One region of the Faecalimonas hominis genome, then DNA from elsewhere that is predicted to be linked to it. Evidence: predicted binding sites of a transcription regulator. Region 1 holds the regulator's gene; the other holds the start of a gene.

Region 1 (6,114 bases):
GTGACGGGAATCAGCAAGAAAGATATACATGATATTTTTATAATCCGCTCCCTTTTGGAAAATTTATGTACGGAATGGGTGATTGACAATATTACACAGGAAGATATGAATGAGTTGGAAGAAATTATTTTATTATCGGAATTTCATCTGAAAAAATCCGGTACGGATAAAATGGCTATATTAGACGGAAAATTTCATCGTATTTTATATGAAGCATGTGGCAGTAAAATATTGAAACACATTTTATCTGATTTATATCAATATGTGCAGTTTGCGAGAGTGTATTCGGTGAAGACGGAAGGGCGGTTAGAAAAATCAGTCGCAGAGCATAAGGCAATTTTGGAAGCAATTAAAAAGAAAGATAAACTGCTTGCAGGGGAGCTGATAACCGAGCATATGAAATGTGTATTAGAGAACTTAGAAAAGCACGGGTTTTAATAAAAAGGAGGACACTGAAATGGAAAAAATTAAAATGACTACCCCGCTCGTTGAGATGGACGGAGATGAAATGACACGTATTCTTTGGAAGATGATCAAAGACACTTTATTACTTCCGTACATTGATTTAAAAACAGAGTATTATGATTTAGGTTTGGAAAACCGTAATGCAACAAATGACCAAGTTACCATTGATTCTGCAAATGCGACAAAAAAATACGGTGTTGCCGTTAAATGCGCTACTATCACACCAAATGCAGCACGTATGACAGAGTATAATTTAAAAGAAATGTGGAAAAGCCCGAACGGAACTATTCGCGCTATGTTAGACGGAACGGTTTTTCGTGCACCGATTGTTGTAAAGGGAATTGAACCATGTGTAAAAAATTGGAAGAAACCAATCACACTGGCAAGACATGCTTATGGAGACGTGTATAAAAATACAGAGATGATTATTGACGCACCGGGCAAAGTAGAATTAGTTTATACAGCAGAGGACGGAACGGAAAAAAGAGAATTAATTCATCAGTTTAACGGAGCGGGAATCGCACAGGGAATACATAATACCGATGATTCTATTGAGAGTTTTGCGAGAAGTTGTTTTAATTATGCGTTAGAAACAAAACAGGATTTATGGTTTGCCACAAAAGATACTATTTCCAAAAAATACGACCACACATTTAAAGATATTTTTCAGGAAATTTATGAGAAAGAATATGATGCAAAATTTAAAGAATGCGGTATAGAATATTTTTATACATTGATTGATGATGCAGTAGCAAGAGTGATGAAAGCAGAAGGCGGATTTATATGGGCTTGTAAAAATTATGATGGTGATGTAATGAGTGATATGGTTTCTTCAGCATTCGGTTCACTGGCAATGATGACTTCTGTTTTAGTTTCCCCTGAAGGATACTATGAATATGAGGCGGCTCACGGTACAGTACAAAGACATTACTACAAACATTTAAAAGGGGAAGAAACATCGACAAATTCTGTGGCAACTATTTTTGCGTGGACGGGAGCATTGCGTAAACGTGGTGAATTGGATAATAATAAAGAATTAATGCAGTTTGCAGATAAGTTGGAAAAAGCAACCCTTGATACCATTGAGAGTGGTAAGATGACGAAAGATTTGGCGTTGATTACATCTATTCCAAATCCGACTGTGCTAAACAGTGAGGAATTCATTCAGGCGATTGCTGAGTTGTTATAAGAGAAAAAGGCAAACCCAATTTTAGAGGTTTGCCTTTTCCTATTCCGCCAGTTCTTCCCATTTCTCATACAGAAGTTCCAACTCCTGCATAATGTTTGCTTTCTCTTCGGAAAGTTCACGGCATTTAACGGAATTGGTATACACATCTTCCTGTGTCATCAGTTCATCAATTTCACCGTCACGTTCCTCCAGAGCAGAAATACGTTCTTCTGTTTTTCGTAAATCATTTTGTCTTTTACGTTCTTTTGCCTGCTGTTCTTTCTGTGCCTTCCAGTCCAGTTTTGTTTCCGATTCCGTCGGTGCGGAAGCAGAAAGAGTGTCTGTATTTACATTTGTGTAAGCAGCGGTTAATTCTTCTTTTTTCTCCAAATAGTAATCATAGTTTCCAATATAATTGACAAATGTATGATTCACTAAGTCGAGAATACGGGTTGCCGTCTGATTGATAAAGTAACGGTCGTGGGATACATATAAGATTGTTCCGCTGTAATCGTTCAATGCTTTTTCCAAAATTTCTTTTGATGTAATATCCAAATGGTTTGTAGGTTCGTCCAAAATCAAAAAGTTTGCTTCGGAAAGCATTAATTTTGCAAGAGATACACGTCCTCGTTCCCCACCACTTAAATCTTTAATCTGTTTATATACATCATCGCCTGTGAAAAGGAAAGCGGCGAGAGTATTTCGTATCTGTGTATTTGTCAAAGTCGGATAATCATCTGAAATTTCATCAAAAATTGTTTTTTCCATATGCAAAACGTGATGTTCCTGATCATAGTATCCGATATGTACGTTTGTTCCTAAAGTAAATACACCGCTGTCTGCCGGCTGTACCTCGTTTAAAATCTTTAAAAGAGTTGTCTTTCCCGTTCCGTTATCGCCGATAACGGCAACGTGTTCTCCGCGTTTAATTTCAAAACTAATATCCTGAAACAGTTTCAATGCTCCGAATGACTTGCTTAAATGCTCTACGGTCAACACATCGTTTCCGCTTACACAGGAAGGTTCGAGGGAAATGTGAAATTCTGACGTAACCTCCGTAGGTTTTTCCACCAAAGTCATCTTGTCCAACATTTTCTCACGGCTCTCCGCACGGCGAATGGACTTTTCCCGGTTAAAAGAACGAAGTTTTTCAATAACTGCTTCCTGATGTTTGATTTCCTGTTGCTGCTTCATATATTCTTTTAATTTTGCTTCGCGGACAAGTTTCTTCTTCTGGGCAAATGCAGTATAGTTGCCTAAAAACATCATAATATTGCCCTGTTCCACTTCAATAACTTTTGTCACGACGCGATTTAAGAAGTAACGGTCATGGGACACGATAAGTACGGCGCCCTGATAGTTGGAAAGATACGTTTCCAGCCATGCGATTGAATTTAAGTCCAAATGGTTCGTCGGCTCATCGAGAAGAAGAATATCCGGTTTTGTTAAAAGGAGTTTACCCAAAGAAACCCTCGTTTTCTGTCCGCCAGAAAGCGTATCCACAGATTTCCCAAAGTCTTCCTCCGAAAAACCAAGACCTTTTAAAACACCTGTTATTTCACTTTCATAAGCATATCCGTTGGCACGCTCAAAGGAAGCGGTAAGATGATGATATGTCTGTAAACGTTTCTCAAGTTCTTCCCCTGTGAGATGCTTTAATTCCAGTTCGATGGAGCGAATTTGATTTTCCAAAGTGATAATATCAGATTTTGCTGTTTTTACTTCTTCGTAAATAGTATTTCCGCTTTCCAATTTCTGATGTTGTGAAAGGTAACCGATTGTTTTACCTTTTGCAAGAATAATCTCACCGCTGTCAACAGGCAATTCGCCCATAATCATTTTCAAAATAGTTGATTTTCCCGCTCCGTTTAAGCCAATCAAGGCTGCTTTTTCATGTTCCTCTATATGAAAAGAACCATCTTTGACGATGATCTGTTCTCCAAATGCTTTATTAAGATTATGACATGCTAAAATCATAATAAACCTCCCAAAATAACTCATATCCTTTATATTATACTCAAATACTGCAAAATACAACTAAAAAATTGACTTTATCGGAACTATTCTATATAATATTGCGTAGAACAGATTGGAAGGTGAAGTGCAGTGGAAGAAAGAGAAATTTCTCAGGCAGTAATACGCAGATTGCCTAGATACTACAGATACTTAGGAGAACTACTTGAAGACAATGTAGGGCGTATTTCTTCAAATGAATTGAGCAGAAGAATGCAGGTAACCGCTTCCCAGATACGTCAGGATTTGAACAATTTTGGCGGATTCGGACAGCAGGGATATGGATATAATGTAAAATATTTATATACAGAAATCGGCAAGATTTTGGGATTGGATATAGATCATAATATGATTATAATCGGTGCAGGTAATCTTGGACAGGCACTGGCAAATTATACTTCATTTGAGAGAAGAGGGTTTATTTTTAAAGGTATTTTTGATGTGAATCCAAGACTTTCGGGTGTATCTATTCGCGGAGTCCCAATTCGCATGATGGACGAATTGAAAGATTTTATCAATGAACACAATATTGATATAGCCGTTCTCACAATCCCGAAGGCAAAAGCGGTTGAAGTTGCGAAATTTTTGGTAGATAACGGTGTGCGTGCAATTTGGAATTTTGCGCATACAGATTTAGATTTACCGAAGAATGTCATTGTGGAAAACGTACATTTGTCGGAAAGTCTTATGAGATTATCATATAATCTCAGCCGTTATAACAAAGAACATACAGAATAACAGCGAAACAACGTATAGTGGAAGTGTGGGAATCCGCCTTTTTCTATGCGTTGTTTTCTTCTGAGAAAAAATTCGGTCAGAATCAGGAGGGGTAAGATGAGATATGTATTAACAGGTGAAGAGATGCAATATGCAGATCGGTATACCATTGAACAGATGGGCGTACCTTCCTGCGTTTTGATGGAGAGAGCAGCGCTTAAAGTTGTGGAAATACTTGAACAAAATAATGTAGACTGTTCAAAGACATTGATCGTTTGCGGATCGGGAAACAATGGTGGCGATGGTCTTGCCATTGCACGTCTTCTTTATTTAAAGGGCATACATGTGAATGTTTGTTATATGGGAAATAAAGAAACCGCAAGTGAGGAGAATAAAAGACAATACACTATAGCAGAAAATTACGGCATATCTATTGGAAACACATTGGAGAAAAAAGAATATAGTGTTATTATAGATGCCCTTTTGGGAATCGGATTGAAAAGAGATGTCTCAGGAAAATATAAGGAGGTAATCGAGCAGTTAAACGAGATGAACGGAACGAAAGTCGCAGTGGATATTCCAACCGGAATATGCGATACGACCGGAGAAATAAAAGGCTGTGCTTTCCGTGCAGATTTTACAGTGTGTTTTGCTTTTGAAAAAATAGGAATGTTGTTTGAAAAAGGGCGGCAATATGCAGGAAAAATTTACGTCGCGGACATCGGCATTTCATCGGAAGCACTTCCTGCGGGACAAAAACTTTATACTTACGACAGAGAAGATAAAGACGTTTCCCTGCCAAAGAGAAACCCTAATGGTAATAAAGGAACATTTGGCAAAGTACTCATTATAGCGGGCAGCAAAGGAATGGCAGGTGCAGCCTATTTGAACGCAAAGGCGGCTTACTCGGCAGGTGCAGGACTTGTACAGATTTATACGCATGAGGATAACCGTGTAATTTTGCAGCAGGCACTTCCTGAAGCCATTATTTCCACTTACGAAACATTTAATGAAAATCAGTTGAAACAATTGTTTGACCGGAGTGATGTCCTTTTAATCGGCTCGGGGCTCGGGAAAAGTGACCTGTCTGAAAAAATATTTACATATGCGATACAGTATGCGAAAATTCCATCTGTGATTGACGGGGACGGACTTACTCTTTTGGCGGAAGATTTATCTCTTTTGGAACATAAAAAGCAGGTTATACTTACGCCACACTTAAAAGAGATGTCAAGACTGCTTCAGTGTAGTGTGGAAGAGGTGCAGAAAAATAAAATCACCGTATTAAAGAATTTTGTGAGAGAATATCCGATTGTCTGTGCAATGAAAGATGCAAGGACATTTGTGGCGGCTGACGGAGAAGATATTTATATAAATACAACCGGGAACCATGCAATGGCAAAAGCGGGAGCGGGAGATGTGCTTGCCGGAATAATTGTAGGATTTCTGGCACAGAAAATGAAATGCAAAGATGCATGTGAAATTGGCGTTTATGTACATGGATTATGTGGCGATTACGCTCAGAAAGAAAAAGGAAGCTACAGTGTACTGGCAAATGATTTGCTTGATGCAATCAGCCATGTAATGAGAAAACTTGAGAAGGAGCAGACAAGATGAAAACTTACAGCAGAGTATATGCCAAAATTGATCTAGATGCAGTGACATATAATATGGAACAAATGAAACAGAGAATAGACGGAGACACAAAAATCATGGCGGTTATCAAAAGTGACGGCTATGGACACGGCGCA
Region 2 (6,114 bases), on a different contig from region 1:
TCTTTACATGTTTTTGTTCCATAAATAATTAACTTCATTCTGCATTCTCCATTTCTTATGATATATTCTTAGTTTATAGTTTATCATAGATTTTGATTTATAGGGAAGAGGAATTGTGGTTGAGTGTTATGAATTGTGCAAAATGTATAGAATAAAACAAAAAAGTGAAAAAATTGTGCTTAACAGAGAAAGAATATTCTTCGTTAAAAAAATATCAAAAATGAATTGACAAATATTTAACGATGGAATATACTAACAAACGTAAAGCAAAAGAACTCATTCATGGAGGATAATGAAATGACGAAGAAAAAAGAAATCGTACCGGAAATTATTGATAGTGTAGAAGCGCTTACAGCAAAGATGGAAGCGATGAGAGAAGCACAGAAAGTATTTGCTACATTTACACAGGAACAAGTAGATAAAATCTTTTTTGAAGCTGCTTTAGCAGCAAATAAACAGCGTATCCCATTAGCAAAAATGGCAGTAGAAGAAACAGGAATGGGTATCGTTGAAGACAAAGTAATTAAAAATCATTACGCAGCAGAATATATTTACAACGCATATAAAGATACAAAAACTTGCGGAGTAATTGAAGAAGATAAAGCATACGGAATTAAAAAAGTTGCAGAACCAATCGGTTTAATCGCAGCGGTTATTCCAACAACTAACCCAACATCAACAGCGATTTTCAAAACATTGATTGCATTAAAAACAAGAAATGCAATTATCATCAGCCCACACCCACGTGCAAAAGCATCTACAATCGCAGCAGCAAAAGTTGTTTTAGATGCAGCAGTTAAAGCAGGTGCACCGGAAGGAATCATCGGTTGGATTGACGTACCATCACTTGAATTGACAAATGAAGTAATGAAAGGTGCAGACACAATCCTTGCTACAGGTGGTCCTGGTATGGTTAAAGCAGCATACTCTTCAGGAAAACCGGCGCTTGGTGTAGGTGCAGGTAACACACCGGTTATCATTGATGATACGGCAGATGTAAAGATGGCAGTAAACTCAATCATTCATTCAAAAACATTTGATAATGGTATGATTTGTGCTTCAGAACAGTCAGTAACTGTTTTGGAAGGCGTATATAAAGAAGTAAAAGAAGAATTTGCACTTCGCGGCTGCTACTTCTTAAAGAAAGACGAAATTGAAAAAGTTCGTAAAACAATTATCATCAACGGAGCATTAAATGCAAAAATCGTTGGACAGTCAGCACATACAATCGCTGCACTTGCAGGAGTGAAAGTTCCTGAAGAAACTAAGATTTTAATTGGTGAAGTTGAATCAGTAGATATTTCAGAAGAATTTGCACATGAAAAATTATCTCCTGTACTTGCAATGTACAAAGCAAAAACATTTGATGAAGCGATTGCAAAAGCAGAACAGTTAGTAGCAGACGGTGGATATGGACATACATCTTCTATTTACATTCACCCTGCACAGACAGAAAAATTAGCAAAACATGCAGCAGCAATGAAAACTTGCCGTATTTTAGTAAATACACCTTCTTCTCACGGTGGAATCGGTGATCTTTACAACTTCAAGTTGGCACCGTCTCTTACATTAGGTTGTGGTTCATGGGGTGGAAACTCTGTATCTGAAAACGTTGGTGTAAGACATTTAATTAACATTAAAACAGTTGCCGAGAGGAGAGAAAATATGCTTTGGTTTAGAGCACCTGAAAAGGTTTACTTCAAAAAAGGTTGTATGCCTGTTGCACTTGATGAACTTGGAACAGTAATGGGTAAAAAGAAAGCATTTATCGTAACTGACAGTTTCTTATACCACAACGGATATGTAAAAGGTATCGAAGAAAAATTAGATGAAATGGGAATCCAGCACACATGCTTCTACGAAGTAGCACCGGACCCAACACTTGCTTGTGCAAAAGCAGGAGCAGAGGCAATGAGAGCATTTGGCCCAGACGTTATCATCGCTCTTGGTGGTGGTTCAGCAATGGACGCAGGTAAGATTATGTGGGTAATGTATGAACACCCGGAAGCAGACTTCATGGATATGGCTATGCGCTTTATGGATATCCGTAAGAGAGTATACACATTCCCTAAAATGGGTGAAAAAGCATACTTTGTAGCAATCCCTACATCTTCAGGAACAGGTTCTGAGGTAACACCATTCGCAGTTATCACAGATGAAAAAACAGGAGTAAAATATCCATTAGCAGATTATGAATTACTTCCTAAAATGGCTATTATTGATGCAGACAACATGATGAGCCAGCCAAAAGGACTTACAAGTGCTTCCGGTATCGATGCTTTAACACACGCATTAGAAGCATACGCATCTATCATGGCAACAGACTACACAGATGGACTTGCTTTAAAAGCAATGAAAAACATCTTTGAATATTTACCATCAGCATACGAAAACGGTGCAAATGATCCTAAAGCAAGAGAAAAAATGGCAGATGCTTCTTGTATGGCAGGTATGGCATTCGCTAATGCTTTCCTTGGAGTATGCCACTCAATGGCACATAAATTAGGTGCATTCCACCACTTACCACACGGTGTTGCAAACGCATTATTAATTAATGAAGTAATGAAATTCAATGCAACAGATGTACCTACAAAAATGGGAACATTCTCACAGTACCAGTATCCACACGCATTAGAAAGATATGCTGAATGTGCTAGATTCTGTGGTGTTGTAGGAAAAGACGACAAAGAAACATTTGAAAAATTCTTAGTTAAGATTGATGAATTAAAAGAAAAAGTTGGAATTAAGAAAACAATCAAAGAATACGGAGTAGATGAAAAATACTTCTTAGATACATTAGATGAAATGGTAGAACAGGCATTTGACGATCAGTGTACAGGTGCTAACCCAAGATATCCATTGATGAAAGAAATCAAAGAAATGTACTTAAGAGTATATTACGGAAAATAATCAGAATTGTTTGAAACGCCCAATTGGGGACGTAGTGAAATCACAAATCACTACGTCCCCAATTGCGGTTTACCCCGTCCCTTTTTGACTTTTTTCAAAAAAATCAACGTATTTATGGGATTCCTTGCCCTTTCCGATGGGATTATAAGTAAAAACATTTTCAAATGATACTGAAAGGGCGAAATCCCAAAGGAAAGAGGCCTGTTTAATCAGATTATTCAGGTATAATCGGACACAATTTCCTGAATTATATTTCAATATTGTAAAAATCTGGCTGATACAGAGGATATTGTTTAAAATGTACTTTTGTACGGTAGTGGTATATCTTCCATATTCATTTATCATACACGAAGCGTTATGACTTTTGCATAAAAGTGAAAAATATGCAACCGGTTCAAAAAGAATGAAACGGATTGTTAAATAAAAGACAATAAAAATATTATAAAAAAGATTGTTAAAAATTATTTAAAAAACTATTGCATTTAAGAGAGAGAGGTGTATAATATAATTATCAAATAAAGAACGAGGAAAACTATAGGAGGTATGACTTATGAAACTGGATAAAAGTAATTTAATCGTAAAACGTGCATATAAAGAAGTGTACAAATGTGATGAAGGTATTGTGAAAGTATTCGAGAAGACTCATTTGAAATCAGACGTATTTAATGAAGCGCTGAATACTGCCAGAGTGGAAGAGACAGGTCTTGATATTCCTAAAGTAAAAAGTGTAAGTGAAGTGGACGGAAAATGGGCGGTTGTCATCGAATACAAAGAAGGAAAGACACTCGCTGAGATGATGCAGGTGGATTCCAAGAATCTTGAAAAATATATGGAAGATTTTGTGGATTTGCAGTTACAGGTTCACAGTAAAAAAGCACCATTATTGAACAAATTGAAAGACAAACTTGCACGTCAGATTAACAGTTTAAAAGAATTAGATGCGACAGCAAGATATGAACTTTTAACAAGATTGGAAAGCATGCCGAAACACGATAAAGTGTGTCATGGTGATTTTAACCCAAGTAACGTAATTGTCGGAAAGAACGGAAAGATGACGGTTGTTGACTGGGCGCATGCGACACAGGGAAATGCAAGTGCTGACGCAGCGATGACATATCTGTTATTTGCCTTGAAAGATCAGGAAACAGCGGATTTATATTTGAAATTATTCTGTAAGAAGAGTGATACGGCAAAACAATATGTACAGCAGTGGCTCCCAATCGTAGCAGCGGCACAATTGACGAAGAATAATGAGATGGAAAAAGAATTTCTGATGAAATGGATTGACGTATTCGATTATCAATAGAAGCAAAAAATGAGAGGATTGTGCCTGATAAGGCGTCCTCTCATTTTTGTGAATCTAATTAAAAAAATACATTTCCCCCAACAATAATACCGTCATGTCCGCTAGTTGCTGCACGGAAAGAATAACAGTTTCGGACGGAATCCAATCTTGCACCGGCAAGGGCGTCCTGTGCGACCTGATAACATAGTTTTTTTGGTCCGCGTTCTAAAACTTTATTCAATTTTCCCGTCCAGGTAGGTGAAAATTGTCCGCTTTGATAGATGACCCCTGATAGTGTGTTGGGATACTTTGGACTTTCCACACGGTTCATAATAACGGTTGCAACGGCAAGCAAAGCGTTGTAATCGCTCGAGCCCGCCTCGCATTCTAAAATACCTGCAAATAATGCCAAATCTTCCGCGGCAGAAGGGGGAGCGGGTTTGTTATCGGGTTTTTCCTCCGGCTTGCTGTCCGGTTTACTAGGCTCTTCAGCAGGTTTTTTGTCAAGAAGGCTTTGGGTTGCCTTGGCGAGAGCCTCTGCTTCGGCCAACTGTTTTTTATAGTCGTTCAGTTCATTGGAAGTATCTGTTATTTTCGATGAAAGTTGTTCGTATTTTTCTTCCAGATCTTTTTTCTGTTTCTCAAAATTTTTCTGTTGCTGACGCAACTCTTTTTCCTTTTTGGCAATGCTTGAATGCAGAGTCTGCAATTTCTCCAGCATAGTGCGGTCATATTCGCTGACTGTGGAGATGAATTCCGCTTTGTTTAATAAGTCTGCCATGGATTCAGACTCAAAAAGCATGGATAACAGACTTGCTGAGCCGGACTCATAGATGTATTTAATCCTCTTTTTCATCAGTTCATACTGTCCATTTTCGCGTACTTTTGCCAAAGCCAGTTCCTGCTGGGTTGTTGAAATTTCTTTCATGGTTTTTGATAAAGATGAGGTGGCAGCAGACAGATTTTTTCCTGTCGCGTCCTTATCTTTATTTAACTCATTCAAATTATTTTCCAAATCTTGCTGTTTCTGTGTAGTATTCTCAGCATGTAGTACATAGGTAAAAGGACTTGAAAAACAAAGAGTGGCAGCAGTCAATAGGGCAAAAACTTTTTTCCTACGTTTTTGTATTATATTCATTATGTATTCCTTTCTCAATGAAACCAAAGTCTCCATATGCACCTTATTGTGATAAGTATCATTTTTATTCTACTATAATTTGATATTTTTTGCAAATTTTGATATGATAAGAGAAAATTGAAATAGACAAAGAGGAAAATACATGAGAAAGTATGAAGAAGAACATTATCGTTTGGATAAGATAAAAGATAAAATTTATCCGTGGGTAAAAGGTGAACTTATCGACTGTCAGGTGATAAATGGGAAAGAGATTTCAGCAAAGGATACACCTCTTATTACATTTGTGGGAGATTTGCATATTGTTTTGGTAATCAACAGGGGGAATGACACATATGAGATAATAAGGGATAAAATGCTGCCTGATGATTGCAATATAGAAGAACTTTACCATATTGCCTGTGCAAATCTGGTGAGAGATGTGAAATTTGTTATTTCGCAAACATTATATGGCGGATTTGGTATTGTGGCAGACGGGTTCCATGAGGCGAGCGCTCTCTGTTTTCGACAGATATGGACGATGTGTGCCGAGAAACTGAAAGATGATCTGCTGATTATTGCACCTGCGAAAGATACGGTTGTATTTCTGCCTATGAAAGAGAAAGAAAAACTTTCTTACATGAAAGAGTATGCAAGACAGGCGTACGAGAGAAATAAGGATAAAATCAGTCTTCAGATATTTCGATTTGTACGAAAGAGAAAGGAATTGACAGTTTATGGGGAAACAGATTAAGATGATTGGTCTTGACTGTGACGGTACATTGCTGAATAATAACAAAGAACT

The links. The regulator Rex, encoded in region 1, represses fermentation and respiration genes when NADH is low (regulators of the CRP and FNR family bind a similar motif). The targets are predictions, from matches to a motif close to ATTGTTAANTANTTAACAAT.
Region 2: ACYQ35_RS08320 (aminoglycoside phosphotransferase family protein) is a predicted target of Rex. The motif match lies at 3,323-3,342, and genes of this name have one in related genera.

The regions. Positions count from the first base shown of each region.
Region 1 is NZ_BAAHSH010000024.1:19,113-25,226, forward strand. It holds gene ACYQ35_RS03635 (GntR family transcriptional regulator) at 1-438, shown strand, start outside; gene ACYQ35_RS03640 (NADP-dependent isocitrate dehydrogenase) at 458-1,654, shown strand; gene ACYQ35_RS03645 (ABC-F family ATP-binding cassette domain-containing protein) at 1,694-3,610, opposite strand; gene ACYQ35_RS03650 (redox-sensing transcriptional repressor Rex) at 3,740-4,384, shown strand; gene ACYQ35_RS03655 (NAD(P)H-hydrate dehydratase) at 4,481-5,980, shown strand; gene alr (alanine racemase) at 5,977-6,114, shown strand, end outside.
Region 2 is NZ_BAAHSH010000044.1:56,490-62,603, forward strand. It holds gene ACYQ35_RS08310 (hypothetical protein) at 1-38, opposite strand, end outside; gene adhE (bifunctional acetaldehyde-CoA/alcohol dehydrogenase) at 298-2,910, shown strand; gene ACYQ35_RS08320 (aminoglycoside phosphotransferase family protein) at 3,461-4,216, shown strand; gene ACYQ35_RS08325 (cell wall hydrolase) at 4,275-5,333, opposite strand; gene ACYQ35_RS08330 (hypothetical protein) at 5,476-6,063, shown strand; gene ACYQ35_RS08335 (Cof-type HAD-IIB family hydrolase) at 6,047-6,114, shown strand, end outside.